2 regions of the Micrococcus sp. GPGPB33 genome follow, and region 1 is predicted to be linked to the other one. Evidence: riboswitches for the same ligand, from Rfam matches in the RefSeq annotation. Region 1 holds a riboswitch; the other holds the start of a gene.
The links. A riboswitch is a leader RNA that binds a small molecule or an ion and turns the genes downstream of it on or off. The one in region 1 is predicted to bind S-adenosylmethionine.
Positions count from the first base shown of each region.

Region 1 (7,431 bases):
CGCCCTCGGGGCGGGACCAGCGGACGACGGGCTCGACGGCGGGGGTGGGGTTCGCGTTCACGTCCGCCAGCCTAGCGAGCGGCACGGTCGGCCCCTCCCGGAGGTTGACCCCTCCCGCGCGACGTGGGCAGAATCCTACCCGTGGGTAACCCATCCTCCTCCCAGCCTCCGCACGCCTCCGACGCGACCCCGGTCGACGACCCCGCCGCCCATCCGTGGCGCCGCTACGTCGCCATCGGGGACTCGTTCTCCGAGGGCATCGGCGACCCGGACCCGGACCGTCCCGGCTACCACCGCGGCTGGGCCGACCGCCTGGCCGAGGAGCTCTCCCGCCTGACGCCGCCCGGCGAGGACCTGGCCTACGCCAACCTGGCGGTCCGCGGGAAGCTGCTGGACCAGATCGCCGAGGACCAGGTGGAGCCGGCGCTCGCCCTGCGGCCGGACCTCATCAGCGTCTGCGCGGGCGGCAACGACATCCTGCGCGGCGCGGACCCGGACGAGATCGCGGTCCGGTTGGACGCCGTCGTCGAGCGTCTGGCCTCCGACGGCGCCACCGTGCTGCTGTTCAACGCGACCGACGTGAAGGGCACGCCCGTCATCGGCCGCATCCGCGGCACCGTGGCGATCTACAACGAGAACGTGCGCACCATCGCGCTGCGGCACGACGCGCTGGTGCCGGACATGTGGTCGCTCAAGGACCTCGCCCGGCGGGAGATGTGGGCCGAGGACCGCCTGCACTTCTCTGCGCTCGGCCACCACACGATCGCCGCGATGGTGCTGGACACCCTCGGCGTGGAGCACGGCCTCGAGCACCTGCGCCTCTCCCCGCCGGCGCCGCGCACGTGGCGCGCGGCCCGCGCGTCGGACGCCGCATGGGTGCGCACGCATCTGGCGCCGTGGGTGGTCCGCCGCCTCCGCGGCGTCTCCTCCGGCGACGGCGTCACGGCCAAGCGCCCCGTCCCCGAGCCGCTCTTCGGCGCGCCGATGCCGCAGGGCTCGGACCACACTGAGCCGCTGGACGTCGTCGAGCCCTGAGCCCGGCCGGCGGGAACCGGTGGCCGTTTCCCGAACGACAGTGCCGCGACACGCCGCCGTTTCCCGAACGAAAGTTCAGAGGGCGAGGGTGCGCTTCAGCGTGTCGGCCACCTGGCCGTATTCGGTGAGGAAGCCGTCGTGGCCGATGGGCGAGGCGATCGTGTGCACCGGCGGCCGCGCGGGCAGCGCCGCCGCGAGCGCCTCGGACTCGGCCGGCAGGTAGAGCCGGTCCGAGTCGACGGCGGCCACGAACGCCCGGCCCCGGTAGTCCGCGAGCGCCGCCGCCACGCCGCCGCGCCCGCGCCCGACGTCGTGGCCCATGAGGGCCTCGGTGACCACGAGGTAGGAGTTCGCGTCGAACCGGTCGGTGAGCTTGGCCGCCTGGTGGTCCAGGTAGGACTCCACGGCGTAGCGCCCGCGCCCGCCCGGCACCCCGACGACGGCGCCGAAGGGATCCTCGACGCCCTGCGGTTCGCGGCCGAACCGCTGGCCGAGCTCGCCGGCCGTGCGGTAGGTGGTGTGGGCGATGCGCCGGGCGATGCCCAGGCCGGCCACGGGGCCGGGGCCGGGGTAGTAGTCGCCGCCCTGGAAGTCCGGGTCGAGGCGGATGGCCGCCGTCTGCGCCTGCCCCCACGCGATCTGGTCGGCGGAGGAGGCCGCGGTGGCGGCCAGCACACCCACCCCGGCGACGCGCGCGGGGTGGGTCGCGGCCCACTCGAGGGCGCGGGCCCCGCCCATCGATCCGCCGATCACGGCGCGCCAGGCGCCGATCCCGAGGTGGTCGGCCAGGCGTCGCTCGGCCTCGACCGCGTCCCGCAGCGTGAGGAACGGGAACCGGGAGCCCCAGGGCCGCCCGTCGGGGGCCGGCGTCGAGGGCCCGGTGGAGCCGTGGCAGCCGCCGATCATGGCGGGGGCGACCACGAACCACCGGTCCGTGTCCACGGCGCGGCCCGGGCCGACGAGGGCGTCCCACCAGCCCGGCGTCGGGTCCTCCTCGTGCGCGGCCACGTGCGCGTCGCCGGTGAGGGCGTGCAGCACGAGCACGGCGTTGGCGCCGTCGGCGGCGAGGGTGCCCCAGGTCTCGTAGGCCAGCTCGACGTCGGGCAGCAGCCCGCCGGTCTCGGTGCGCAGCTCGCCGACCCGCAGGCGGTGGCGACCGCCGCGGGGCAGCGCGGTGCGCGACGGACGCGTGGCGACGGCGGTCATGCCCGCTCCCCCGCGTCGTCGTCGCCGCGGCGGGCGGCGGCCGCGAAGCCGCGCTCGAGGTCGGCGAGGATGTCCTCGATGTCCTCCACGCCGAGCGAGAGCCGCACCAGGCCGGGGGTGACGCCGGCGGCGCGCTGCTCGTCGTCGGTGAGCTGGGAGTGGGTGGTCGAGGCCGGGTGCACCACGAGCGAGCGGACGTCGCCGATGTTGGCCACGTGGTGGTGCAGGGTGAGCCCGTCCACGAACGCGGCCCCGGCCTCGCGGCCGCCCGCGATCTCGAAGGAGACGAATGCGCCCGCGCCCTTCGGCAGGTAGCGCTGGGCCCGCTCGTGCCACGGGCTGGACTCCAGGCCGGCGTAGACCACGTGCTCGACGTCGTCGCGGCCCTCCAGCCAGCGCGCCACCGCGGCCGCGTTGGCCACCTGCCGCTCCATCCGCAGGGAGAGGGTCTCCAGGCCGAGGTTCACCAGGAACGCGTTGAACGGGGAGATGGCCGAGCCGTAGTCGCGCAGCAGCTGCACGCGCGCCTTGAGGATGAAGGCCAGGTTGGCGCCGAGCGGCGAGCCCACCCCGAGGTCCCGCGCGTAGACGAGGCCGTGGTAGGACTCGTCCGGCTCGTTGAAGCCGGGGTACCGCTCGGCGTGCTGCGCGTAGTCGAACGTGCCGGCGTCGACGATCACGCCCGCGATGGCCGCGGCGTGCCCGCCGAGGTACTTCGTGGCGGAGTGGGTGACGACGTCGGCGCCGTGCTCGATCGGTCGCAGCAGGTACGGGGTGGCCAGCGTGTTGTCGACGATCAGCGGCACGCCGGCCTCGTGGGCGGTGTCGGCGACGGCGCGCACGTCCAGGACGTCGCCGCGCGGGTTGCCGAGGGTCTCGCCGAAGAACGCCTTGGTGTTCGGCCGGACGGCGGCGCGCCAGGACTCGATGTCGTCCGGGTCGGTCACGAACGTCGTCTCGACGCCGACCTTGGCGAGGGTGTGCTTGAACAGGTTCTGCGTGCCGCCGTAGAGGCTGGCCGAGGCGACCACGTGGTCGCCGGCGCCGGCGAGGTTGAGGATCGCGAACGTCGTCGCCGCCTGACCGGAGGCCAGCAGCAGCGCGCCCACACCGCCCTCGAGCGCGGCGATCTTCTCCTCCACCGGGCCCTGCGTCGGGTTGCCGATGCGGGTGTAGAGCGGGTCGAGGTCCTTGAGCGCGAACCGGTCCGCGGCCACCTGGGCGGACGGGAAGTCGTACGAGGTGGTCTGGAAGATCGGCAGGGCGGTCGCACCGAAGGCGTGCTGGCCGACGGCGACGCCCGCGTGGACCTGCGCGGTGGAGAAGCCCCAGGCGTCGGGGGTCGGGGTGGTCTGGTCGGTCATGGCGGACCCTCCTGAGGGGTTCAGGGGCCGGACCCGGCCGCCCCGCCCGCCGGCCGACGTGCCGATTCGCAGACCGGCGTCGTCGAGGTGCCGGAGATGACCCGGCGCCGTCGAGAGGGGCCGTGGGATCGGCCCGCGCTTGCCGGCGTCCGTTGTGGGGCCGGCCTGGTCGTCACCCGGGGCACCCCACCGCGGAAGGAGGGTTGCCGGTCAGCATGCCGGGGCCTGTTGCTGACTCTCGTGACCGTGCCTCCGAGTGTAGCCCGCCGCCCCGCCACGATTTCGTCACGCGTGTCACACGCGGATACGCTCTCCGCACGGGGGCGCCCGACCCGTCAAGGGCTCGACGCCCATCGACTCGCACCAGGTCAACCCCCGGGGCAGCCCGGGAACGGAGAGGAACAGCGCAGTGCACACCTGTCGCATGGACCACGTGTCCTACGCCGCCGGCCCCGAGGGCCTGGACGCCACGGTCGCCCGCATCGCCGAGACGCTGGGCATCGAGCGGATCAAGGGCGGTGTCCACCCCCGCTTCGGCACGCAGAACGCCCTGTTCCCCATGGCGGGCAGGCAGTATCTGGAGGTCGTCGAGGCCCTGGACCACCCGGCCTCCCTCAGCGCGCCGTTCGGCCAGCTCGTGCGCGCCCGCACCGAGCAGGGCGGCGGCTGGATGAGCTGGGCGGTGGCCACCACGGACATCGGCCGGTTCGAGCGCCGCCTCGGCCGTGAGGCCGTCCCCGGCAACCGTCGCTTCCCGGACGGCCGGGAGCTGTCCTGGCGGCAGATCGGCATCAAGGGCACCCTCGCGGACCCGCAGCTGCCGTACATCCTGCGCTGGGCCGACGGTCAGGAGGACATGCACCCCTCGCAGGCGGCCGAGGCGCAGGCCTCGATCGAGCGGCTGAGCATCGCCGGCTCCCCGGAGCGCCTGCTCGAGTGGCTGGGCGAGGAGGGCGAGGAGTCCGCGGTCGCGGACGTCAACGTGGAGTACGTGGCGCCGTCGGGCACCCCCGGCATCGTCTCGGTGACCTTCCAGACCCCGCGGGGCGACGTCACCCTCTGACCCGCCCCGCCGCCGCCGTGGGGGCGGTGACTCAGCCGAGCAGGCCCGCCCGGGCCAGCAGCGGATAGCCCACGAACCCGACGGCGTCGAGCAGGAAGTGCGCCACCACCAGCGGCATCACCCGGCGCACCCGCAGGAACACGAGCACGAACACCACGCCCATCAGCGCGTTGCCCACGCCCGGCCCGACCCCCTGGTACAGGTGGTAGGCCCCGCGCAGCAGCGCGAGGGCGAGCACGACGGCGGCCACGCGGGTCGGCAGGAACAGGCCCTCGGCGCTCGCCCACGACGACGGCACGGCCGGCGCCGGATCGCGGTGCAGGCCCGCGGCCCTCAGCCGCTGCAGGTAGCCGAGCCGGTCGACCAGCCAGGCCCCCACGATGACCTCCTCGAGCAGGGAGTGGCGCACGGCCGAGAGCAGCAGGACCGGGACCTGGTACCAGCTCTCGTCCATCGCGTTGGCGACGATCGCCGTCGTGATCCCGAGGGCCCGGCCGGCGGCGTAGACGCCGAGGGTGCCGAGCCCGATCACCGCGAACAGGCCCGCGCCCCAGGCCAGGTCCCGGCCGGGGCGGCGCAGGTCGAGGCCGAGGGTCCGGAACGGGTTCCGGCCGCGCAGCCACGTCAGGTGCAGCACCAGCAGCACGGGGACGAGGGCGAAGCCGATGTCCAGCAGCTGGTAGGTCAGGTCGAAGCCCCACCGCGGGCTGAGCGCGGGGTTCAGCACCGTGGTCTGCTCCCCCAGCGGGGCACGGGTGGCCTTGTCGATCAGCTGCACCACCGCGTAGACCGCGGAGCGGCCGAGGGAGAGCCCGAGCACGATCGCGATCTCCCAGCGGACCGTCCGGGCGGACGGGGCGGGCAGCGCGGGCCGGGCGGCGGGGGCGGCGTCGGAACGGAGGTCGGGGCGGCCGATCATGCGGGCCAGTATCCCCCGCGCGCCCGGACGCTAGCGTGGGGACATGACCTCCTCCCCCGTCGCGTCCGAGCTCGAGCTGGCGGCCGAGGCCCTGACCCGGCTGCTCCCGGACGTGCCCGCCGCGCTCGCGGACCGGCTGCGCGCCGCCGCGTGGTCGGCCGGGCACGTGGTGGAGTCCGGCCAGTTCCACCGCGTGCTGGTGCTCGACGGCCTGGCCGTGCTGCGCATGGCCCGGGTCAGCGAGGCCGGCGCCCCGGTCGGCGCGGCCTGGGCGCCCGAGGACTCCCCCGCCGCCCACCTGCCGCGCCGCGTGGGGCTGGTGACGGCCCTCGCGGACGCGGGCCTGCCCTTCGCGGTGCCGCGTCCGCTGTCGGCGGTGCTCCGCCGGGACGACGACGCCGGCCGCCCCCTCGCCGCGGCCGTCCTCCAGGCGTTCGTGCCGGGGCAGCCGCACCCGCCCCACGAGGGCGACCCGACCGTCCTGCGGGGAATCGTGGACGCCCTCGACACCGTGGACGTGACCGACCCGGCCGTCGCGGCGGGACTCGGCCCGGCGTTCGCGTTCCGGGGTCCGTGGACCGCGGAGCGCGTGGCGCGCGTGGGGCGGCTGGGCGCGTCCCTGCCGACAGAGCACGCCGGAGCGCTACCGGCGGACTGGGCCGGCCTCGTCGCGAGGATCGCGGGGGCGGTGACGGCGTGGGCCGCCGCGCCCCCGGACGGGCCCGCGCTGGTGCACGGGGACCTGGCCGGGCACAACATGCACTGGGTGCCCGCCCCGGACGGGGACGACGTGCGGTGGGAGCTCTCCGGGATCCTGGACTGGGACCTCGCCCACGCCGGCGACGGAGCCCGCAACGTGGCCTACCTGGGGATCTGGCACGGCGAGGAGCGGATCGAGGACATCGCCCGCACGCCCGCGGAGGCCCGCCGGGCCCGCGTGTGGCTGGGCGCCGTCGGCCTGGACTCCCTCGACGACGCCGCAGCCCGCCAGGAGCTCACCGGCCGCGCCCCCCGCTGGGGGCGGCTGCTGCGCAAGGTGGTGCCGCGCATCGAGCGGGCGTCCTGCGCCCTCGCGGGGCGCTGATAGGCCGCCCGTCAGTCTGCACGTCCCGCTCAGGACCCTCTCTCCGACGACCATGCCGTCGTTGCGCCTCCGGGGGCAGGCGACTGAGACGGCCCGACCACCAGGGTGTCCTGCAGCCTCCGGGGACACGGCGATCCGACGAAGTCCGGAGCGACGGGCGCCGCCGGGCTCAGTTGATCGCGATCCATCCGCCGGTGGACGGGGAGTTGGAGACCACCAGACCGGTGTACCCGTTGGCCGTGGTGAAGGTGCCGTAGCTGCCGGCGGTGCGGCCGAGGGCCGCGGCGGTGCCCCCGGAGTAGTAGTTGGAGAGGTAGTAGGCGGTATCCACAGCGCAGTAGCTCGTGTTGACCGCCCAGCTGCCGGTGAGGGCGGTGCCCGCCCAGCTGGTGGGACGGGTTCCTGAGGCGGTCCGATCCTGTGTCGTGGACTGAGAGCGGTTGCCGAGCCAGGTGAACGTGAACACGTCGTAGGTCTGCGTGATGCCGTCGGGGCTCGTCAGAGTGGCCGTGCGGCGGGTCGGCGCGCTCCAGTTGGCACCGGTGCCGTTGGTGAAGGTGAACGGCTGCGCAACGTTCGCGACCATCCCACTGGGGTACGCGACTACGAGCTGCACGGGGTTGGCCAGTGTGGCCGTGGTCCGCGGCGAGAGGCCGGATCCGTCGGTGCGTGGCATCTCCACGATGGAGAACCCCAGGGGCGAGGTCCCGATGGGCACCTGGTTGGACAGCGAGAGGCTGGAGAGCCGCAACCCGGAGCG
Region 1 covers NZ_JAQMWO010000002.1:53,650-61,080, forward strand. The annotation lists gene POD19_RS00330 (alpha/beta hydrolase) at 1-61, opposite strand, end outside; gene POD19_RS00335 (SGNH/GDSL hydrolase family protein) at 142-1,035, shown strand; gene metX (homoserine O-acetyltransferase MetX) at 1,111-2,241, opposite strand; gene POD19_RS00345 (bifunctional o-acetylhomoserine/o-acetylserine sulfhydrylase) at 2,238-3,605, opposite strand; SAM riboswitch class IV at 3,736-3,851, opposite strand; gene POD19_RS00350 (VOC family protein) at 4,030-4,668, shown strand; gene POD19_RS00355 (CPBP family glutamic-type intramembrane protease) at 4,700-5,587, opposite strand; gene POD19_RS00360 (phosphotransferase family protein) at 5,631-6,671, shown strand; gene POD19_RS00365 (hypothetical protein) at 6,841-7,422, opposite strand.

Region 2 (7,431 bases), 1.0 Mb from region 1:
GGCGGCGGGCCCGCTCACGGTGCTGCCTGCGCACGGGCCCGTGCCGGAGCCGCTGGACGTCGTCGCCCGCGACTACCGGCACCACCGCGAGGGCCGCCTGGAGCAGATCCGCGCCGCCCTGGCCGCGCTGCCCGAGACCGAGGCGGCGACGATCACACCCGAGGACCTGGCCCCGCGCATCTACCCCGGCCTCACCGGCACCGTGGCCCGCGTGGCCGTCCAGACGGTGGCCGCGCACCTGCGCCACCTGCGCGAGGGCTGAGCCCCTCCGCCGCGGGCCCGGTCCGCACTACGCTGACCTCAGACCCGTCCCCTCGACCCCGCGGAGGCACCCCATGACCATCCTCGTCGGCTACGCCCCCTCGAAGGCCGCGGACGCCGCTCTGGACACTGCCCTGGACATCGCCCGCTCCACCGGCGAGCACGTGGTGGTGGTCAATGCGGGCCCCGGCGGCGAGCACCGCACCAAGTCCCTCGTCACGGAGGAGCAGCAGCGCGGCGTGCAGGCCCGGTTGGACGCATCCGGCGTGACGGCCGAGTTCCGTCAGTACGCGCGTGGCCGGTCCACGGTGGAGGAGATGAAGGACGTGGCCGCGGAGCTGGACCCGTCCATCGTGGTCATCGGCGTGCGCCGCCGCGGCGGCTTCGGCAGGTTCGTCATGGGATCGGTCTCGGACGAGCTGCTGCAGGAGATCGATCAGCCGGTGCTGTGCGTGAAGGAGTACCGGCAGTACGGGGACCACACGCCCGAGGCCGTGAGCCACGTCGCCGAGACGGACCCGGGCACCCACGGCCTGCCCGCGTCCGAGCCGATGGCCGAGCGGCGTCGGCTCACGCCCGTCGATCCCGGGGACCCGACGCTCGAGCGCTGAGCGCTCCCGCCGGGCCTCAGTCCTCGTCGTCCTGACGGCGGCGCGTGACGGCGTCGTCGAGGGGGCCGGCCGCCTGGGAGCCGGTGCCGCTGCGCCGCCCGGCCTCGTCCGCCGCCGCGGCCTCCGCCGCCTGCTTGGCCTGCTGCGCGCGCCGCTCGGCGAACGCCTCCTCGCCCGGGCCGGCGAGTTCGCGGTTGCGCTGCACCGCCGTCATCGAGCCGGTGTACAGGCCGGAGTGGTCGCCCACGCGGGTCAGCGGTGTGGTGAGGGTGTCCGGGCGCGGATCGGCGCCGTCGACGCGCGGCAGCGGCGCGGTGCGCGGGCGCGGCTCGCGGGCCGCCACCCCGGAGCCGTCCGGGCCCGGCTCGCCCGTCCGGTCGCCACCGCGGGCCGCCGCGTCGGAGCCCTCGGAGGCGGGCGCCGCGTCGTCGTGGGCGGGGTGCCGGTCCACCATGCGCTGCACCACGATGCCCTCGGGGTGCTCGTGGCGCAGGAAGGCCACGAGGTCCTCGCGCACGAGGCAGCGCAGGTCCCAGAGGTCGCCGGAGTTGCGGGCGGAGACCACGGCGCGGATGCGCACGACGCCGCCGGTCGCGTCGGTCACCTGCAGCGCGTGCTCGCGCCCGTCCCACAGGTCCGTGGACTCGAGCAGCTGGGTGAGTCGTGCGCGCAGCGCATCCATGGGCACGCGCCAGTCCACGTCCAGCTCCACGACGCCGGAGACCTCGGCGCCCACCCGCGTCCAGTTCTCGAACGGCTGGGTGGTGAAGTGCGAGGACGGGTAGACCATGCGGCGGCCGTCCCAGAGCTTGAGCACCACGTTGGACAGGGTGATCTCCTCGACGGTGCCGAACACGCCCTCCATGTCCACCACGTCGCCCACCCGGATCGCGTCCGTGAAGGCGAGCTGGAAGCCGGCGAACACGTTGGTCAGCGTGGACTGCACGGCCAGGCCGGCGATCACCGAGATCACACCGGCGGAGGCGAGCAGGCCGGCCCCGAGCGAGCGCACCTCGGGCACCCCCAGCAGGACCACGGCGACGGCCACCACCACGATCACCGCGTTGAGGATGCGCCGGATCAGGATGGTCTGCGTGCGGATGCGTCGCTCGCGGCGGTGCTCGACGCGGGTCTCCTGGTAGCGGCCGAGGATCCCCGCCTCGATCACGCCGACCAGGCGCCACGCGGCCCACGCGCCCGCCGCGGCCACGGCGATGAGCATCAGGAACGACGCCGGCCGGTACCAGGTCTGCTCCTCGGCCATGACCCCGAGCCAGATCCGGGAGGCCAGCAGGCCGGCGGCGACGGCGGCCGGCAGGCTCAGCCGCGCGGCGCCGTGCTGGAACGCGGGGCGGCGCACGAGCACGACGCGTGCCACCTGCAGGGCCAGGTACACGACCGCCGCGCCGATCGCGAACGCCATCAGCACGGTCAGCAGCGTCCCCCATTCCACGCCGAAGGCCCGGGTGGTGGCGGCCGCCCCGTCCTGGATGTCCCCCTCCACCCCGGACGGCACGGTCTCGCCCGCCAGGAGGCGGTCCAGGGCGGTCAGCAGGGGCGGGGTCGCGAGGGCGGGCAGCGCGGGGAAGACCATGACGACAGTCTGACACCCGCCCCCGGACGCACCCCGGAGAAGAGCACAATGGAGCCTGACCGTCCGCGCGGTCCGGGCCCGGCCGTCGTCGCGCCCCGTCCCGCCGGCCCGCCGCCGCCCCCCTGGAGGAATCCGTGCTCTCCGTCACCGACCTGCGCCCGCTCGACACCGCCACCGCGGACCTGTCCCGCATCATCCCGCGGGCGAACGTGGACGTGTCCTCCGTGGTGCCGGTGGTCGCCCCGATCATCGAGCAGGTCCGCCACGGCGGCGAGCAGACCCTGTTGGACCTGGCCGAGCGGTTCGACGGTGTCCGTCCGCCGGCCCTGCGCGTGCCCGCGGAGGCGCTCGAGGCCGCCCTGGCCGGGCTCGACCCGCGGGTGCGCGCCGCCCTGGAGGAGTCGATCCGCCGGGCCCGGCTCGTGCACGACGCCCAGCACCCCCAGGACTCCACGGTCGAGCTCGGCGAGGGCGCCGTCGTGGAGAACCACTGGACCCCCGTGGGCCGCGTGGGCCTGTACGTGCCCGGCGGCCGCGCCGTGTACCCCTCCTCGGTGGTGATGAACGTGGTGCCCGCGCAGGCGGCCGGCGTGGGGAGCCTCGCGGTGACCTCGCCCCCGCAGCGGGACCACGGCGGCCTGCCCCACCCCACCGTGCTCGCCGCGTGCGCGCTGCTGGGCGTGGACGAGGTCTACGCGGCCGGCGGCGCCCAGGCCGTCGCCATGCTGGCGCACGGCATCCAGGACGACGACGGCGGGTGGCTCTGCGCGCCCGTCGACCTGGTGACGGGGCCCGGCAACGTGTACGTGGCCGCCGCGAAGCGCGCCCTGCAGGGCGTGATCGGCGTGGACGCCGAGGCCGGGCCGAGCGAGATCGCCGTGATCGCGGACGGCACCGCCCGCGCCGACTGGGTGGCCGCGGACCTGATCAGCCAGTCCGAGCACGACCCGCTGGCCGCCTCCGTGCTCATCACGGACTCCGAGGACCTGCTCCGGGACGTGCTGGCGGCGATCGAGGCGCAGGTGCCCGGGGCGTTCCACGAGGACCAGATCCGCGAGGCCCTCACCGGCCCCCAGTCCGGCGTGCTGCTGGTGCGGGACATGGACCAGGCCGTGGAGGTCTCCGACCGCTACGCCACCGAGCACCTCGAGATCCAGACGCGCGACCCCGAGGACCTCGTGGGGCGCATCCGCAACGCCGGCGCCGTGTTCGTGGGCCCGCACGCCCCCGTGCCGCTGGGCGACTACTCGGCCGGGTCCAACCATGTGCTCCCCACCTCGGGGACGGCCCGGCACTCCTCCGGTCTGAACACGGTGACGTTCCTGCGCCTGCAGCAGCGCATCCGCTACACGGAGACCGGGCTCAAGGAGGTCGCGGACGGGATCGGCGTGCTGGCCGAGGACGAGCGCCTGCCCGCGCACGGCGCCGCGATCCGCGCCCGCTTCGCGTGAGGGGGCGGGCGTGAGCGGCGTCCGCATCGACGCGTGGCTGTGGGCCGTGCGGCTGTACAAGACCCGGTCCGCGGCCACGGCGGCCGTGCGCGCAGGCCACGTGCGCATCGACGGCGAGCCCGTGAAGGCGGCGACGCCCGTCGTCGTCGGGAACCGGGTGCGGGTGCGCCAGGACGGAGGTGAGCGGATCCTCGAGGTCACGGGGCTGATCGCCAAGCGGGTGGGCGCCCCCGTGGCCCGGCAGCAGTACGTGGACCACTCCCCGCCGCCCATGCCGCGTGAGCTGCTCGCGGTGCCGTACCGCGAGCGGGGCGCGGGCCGGCCCACCAAACGGGACCGCCGGCAGCTGGACGCGCTGCGCGGCCGCGACCGACGCTGAGCGTCTCCGTCCTCCCCGCGCCGTCATCCGCCGTCGTGATGGCGGCCTCATGCGGAGGGTGCGGTCAGCACCATCCGGAACGACTTGTCGTTGTCCACCGTGACGGTGAACGTCATCGGCCCCGCCTCATCCACGGGGGGAGTCGCCGCCGACCAGCCGCCGCACAGCGCCTCCGATCCGGCCATCCAGGTCTTCGTTCCCCCGCCACCCCGTGAGGTCAGGATCTCCGTCTCACCGGTGGCATCCGAAGGACACAGCACGATGACCCGAAGGACCGCACCCTGTTGAGCGTCCACGGTGATCTGCTGTGTGCCCGTCCCGACCGCCTCCTCCAGGACGGACTCCTTCTCCGGGTCGAGATAGCCCGCATCCGGATGCCGGCGCGTGTACTCGACCAACGTCATCCCGTCCTCCTCGAACAGCGCGGCGGGGAGTGCTTCTTCACCGGCGGGTGACGACGCGGACGAACCGGTGGCGGAGGCCGACCGGGTTGCCGAGGGGGCCGCTGACGTCACGGTGACGGAGGACGCCGCAGCGGTGGATGCCTTCGCGGTGGAGGAGACGCTGCCCGGGGAAGCGGAGCATCCCGAGATGGCGGTACCGAGGAGAGCCGCGACGACCACGGCGGCCGACAATGCCGCACGGTTCTTCTCGATGTCCATCCGCATGATCTGATCCCTCTCAGAGAACCGTCTGCGGGGGCCGGAGGCCGCGGTCTCGAGCTCCCCCCTCTCGAGTGGCTTGATCCTGGCCGGCGATGCGCGGTGTGTCAAGCATCACATCGGGCAGCTCGGATGACGCCGCGCGACCGCCGCGCTTTGACCACCCCACGGACCCCTCCGTAGGCTGACCCCAGAATCACGAGTTCCCGTCATTCACGGCCCTGGCCGGCGGGACGGCAACCCTCTCACGCAGTAGTGGGGTGCTCCAGGTGATGATTCGGCCCCTCGGACACCCCGACGGGCAAGTACCGCGCCTCCGCGGATCCGGGCGATCCGCGTTCCCGCCTTCTGCGGAGCCGCGCCAGTCATCGGAAGAGGACGCGCGCCATGACCCTGACCCACGAACCCCACACCGCCACGTGGGACACCGACCTGTCCCTCGGCAACCTCCGCTCCGGCCTCTCGGCCTTCCCCACCGGGGTCGTCGCGCTGGCAGGCCTCGCCGACGGCGTCCCCGAGGTGATGGTCTCCTCCTCCTTCGGCGTGGGCATCTCCTGGGAGCCGGCCCTCGTGTCCTTCTCCGCGCAGAACAGCTCCCGCACCTGGCCGCGCCTGCGCCGGGCCGGGGCGATCGGCGTCTCCCTGCTCGCGGCGGACCAGACGCCGCTGTGCCGCCAGCTGGCCTCCCGCGAGGGCGACCGCTTCGCCGGTCTCGACGTGCACCGCAGCCCGCACGACGCCCTGCTGATCGGGGGCTCCTCGCTCTGGCTCGAGACGCGGGTGCACGCCGAGGTCCCGGCGGGCGACCACACGGTGGTGCTGCTGGAGGTGACGGCCTTCGCGGATCACACGGACGCCGCTCCCCCGGCCGCCCTGCACCGCAATCTCTTCCACGGCCTGCGCGCGCTCTGAGCGAACTCTAGGTGAACAATCGGGCCCCTGGTTCCCGGTCGGCGAGATCCGTGCAATGATGGAGCCTGAAGTTGATCAAGCTGTATCCCGCCATCTTCACTGCTCGTCAGCCCGGCATCGCCGGCGTCGATGAGTGTTGGGCAAGCGGTTCAGTCTCGCCGCTTCACCCGCGTCCCACATCCGGGCCGCGGTCCAACACCGCCACCGCACCGCGGGGGCACATCGAAAGGACACCATCATGGCTGTCGGTACTGTCAAGTGGTTCAACGCTGAGAAGGGCTACGGCTTCATCGCCCCCGAGGACAACTCCGCGGACGTGTTCGTGCACTTCTCCGCCATCCAGGGCGGGGGCTTCAAGGAGCTCCAGGAGAACGACCGCGTCGAGTTCGAGACCCAGGACGGCCCCAAGGGCCTCCAGGCCGCCAACGTGACGAAGCTCTGATCTTCGCCTGACGCACGGCTTCCGACGCCCCCGGTCCGCACGGACCGGGGGCGTCGTCGTGTGCGCTTCCGCACGCCCCGCCGCGCACTGCGCCGCACTCCGCCGTACGCCCGTTCGACCGCGGCGCTGCGACACCACCGCAGGGCTGCACTGCGGTGATGTCGCTGAGGCGCGGTCCTCCGGGGTGGGCCTCGTCCTGGCCCTGCGCGTCAGGCCGCGCCCCGCCGACCCACGTGGCGACGCAACAGCAGCACCACGCCCAGGGCCAGCAGATACCCGGCCGCGACGACCGCGAAGCCGGCCCGGTAGTCGCCCGTGACGTCGCGTAGCAGGCCCATCAGCAGCGGGCCCAGGGCGAAGCCGGCGTACATGCCCATCGAGTTCGCCCCGGTCGCACGGCCCAGCCGCTCGGCCGGCACCTCGCTCAACAGGCCCGCGTTGATCACCACGTTGGCGCCCAGCACCGTCAGGCCGTGCACCGCGGCGCCCACCCACAGCAGGGCCGGCAGGTCCAGCAGGTCCGCGGCGAGGAACACCGCGACGCCGGCCACCGCACCCAGGCAGATCACGGCCAGCAGGGTGGTGGGCCGGTCTCCGGAGCTCATCCGCCGGCTCCACCCGATCCGGGAGAGCACCCCCACCACCCCGGACACGGCCGCCGCGGCGCCGCCGGCCACGAGCGTCATTCCCAGCGTCTCGACCGCGAAAAGCGGCAGGTAGGTGTTCGTGGCCTGCATGCCCAGGCCGGTGAGGAACGCGATCGCCGCGAAGAACCAGACCGTGGCCGGCAGGGGCGAGGTGTCCCGCCGTCGTCGCCCGCCGACGGGGCCGGTGGCCGGCGGCGGCGCCCCGGGCAGCGGCGGGGCGGCGACCAGGGCGAGCACCCAGAGCGCCCCGATGAGCACCGCGGCCCCCAGCGCGGCGCCCGTCCAGCCGAGGGCGAGGGACGCGGCCGGGAAGAACAGGCCGCCGACCAGCTGGGCCGCCTGCACGCCGGACTGCTTCACCCCGACCCACCCGATGCGCCTCTCCGGCGGCACCACGGTCCGGATGATCCGGTTCGTGGTGGGGTTGGAGATGGCCTGCGTGACGCCCGCCACGGCGGCCGCCGCGTACAGC
Region 2 covers NZ_JAQMWO010000002.1:1,069,365-1,076,795, reverse strand. The annotation lists gene POD19_RS05165 (MBL fold metallo-hydrolase) at 1-262, shown strand, start outside; gene POD19_RS05160 (universal stress protein) at 336-872, shown strand; gene POD19_RS05155 (mechanosensitive ion channel family protein) at 889-2,466, opposite strand; gene hisD (histidinol dehydrogenase) at 2,601-3,917, shown strand; gene POD19_RS05145 (RNA-binding S4 domain-containing protein) at 3,928-4,296, shown strand; gene POD19_RS05140 (hypothetical protein) at 4,344-4,958, opposite strand; SAM riboswitch class IV at 5,153-5,272, shown strand; gene POD19_RS05135 (flavin reductase family protein) at 5,346-5,870, shown strand; gene POD19_RS05130 (cold-shock protein) at 6,109-6,312, shown strand; gene POD19_RS05125 (MFS transporter) at 6,522-7,431, opposite strand, start outside.
Region 2: it holds a riboswitch for S-adenosylmethionine, as region 1 does, so the genes downstream of both, POD19_RS05135 (flavin reductase family protein) here and POD19_RS00345 (bifunctional o-acetylhomoserine/o-acetylserine sulfhydrylase) in region 1, are expected to answer to the same signal.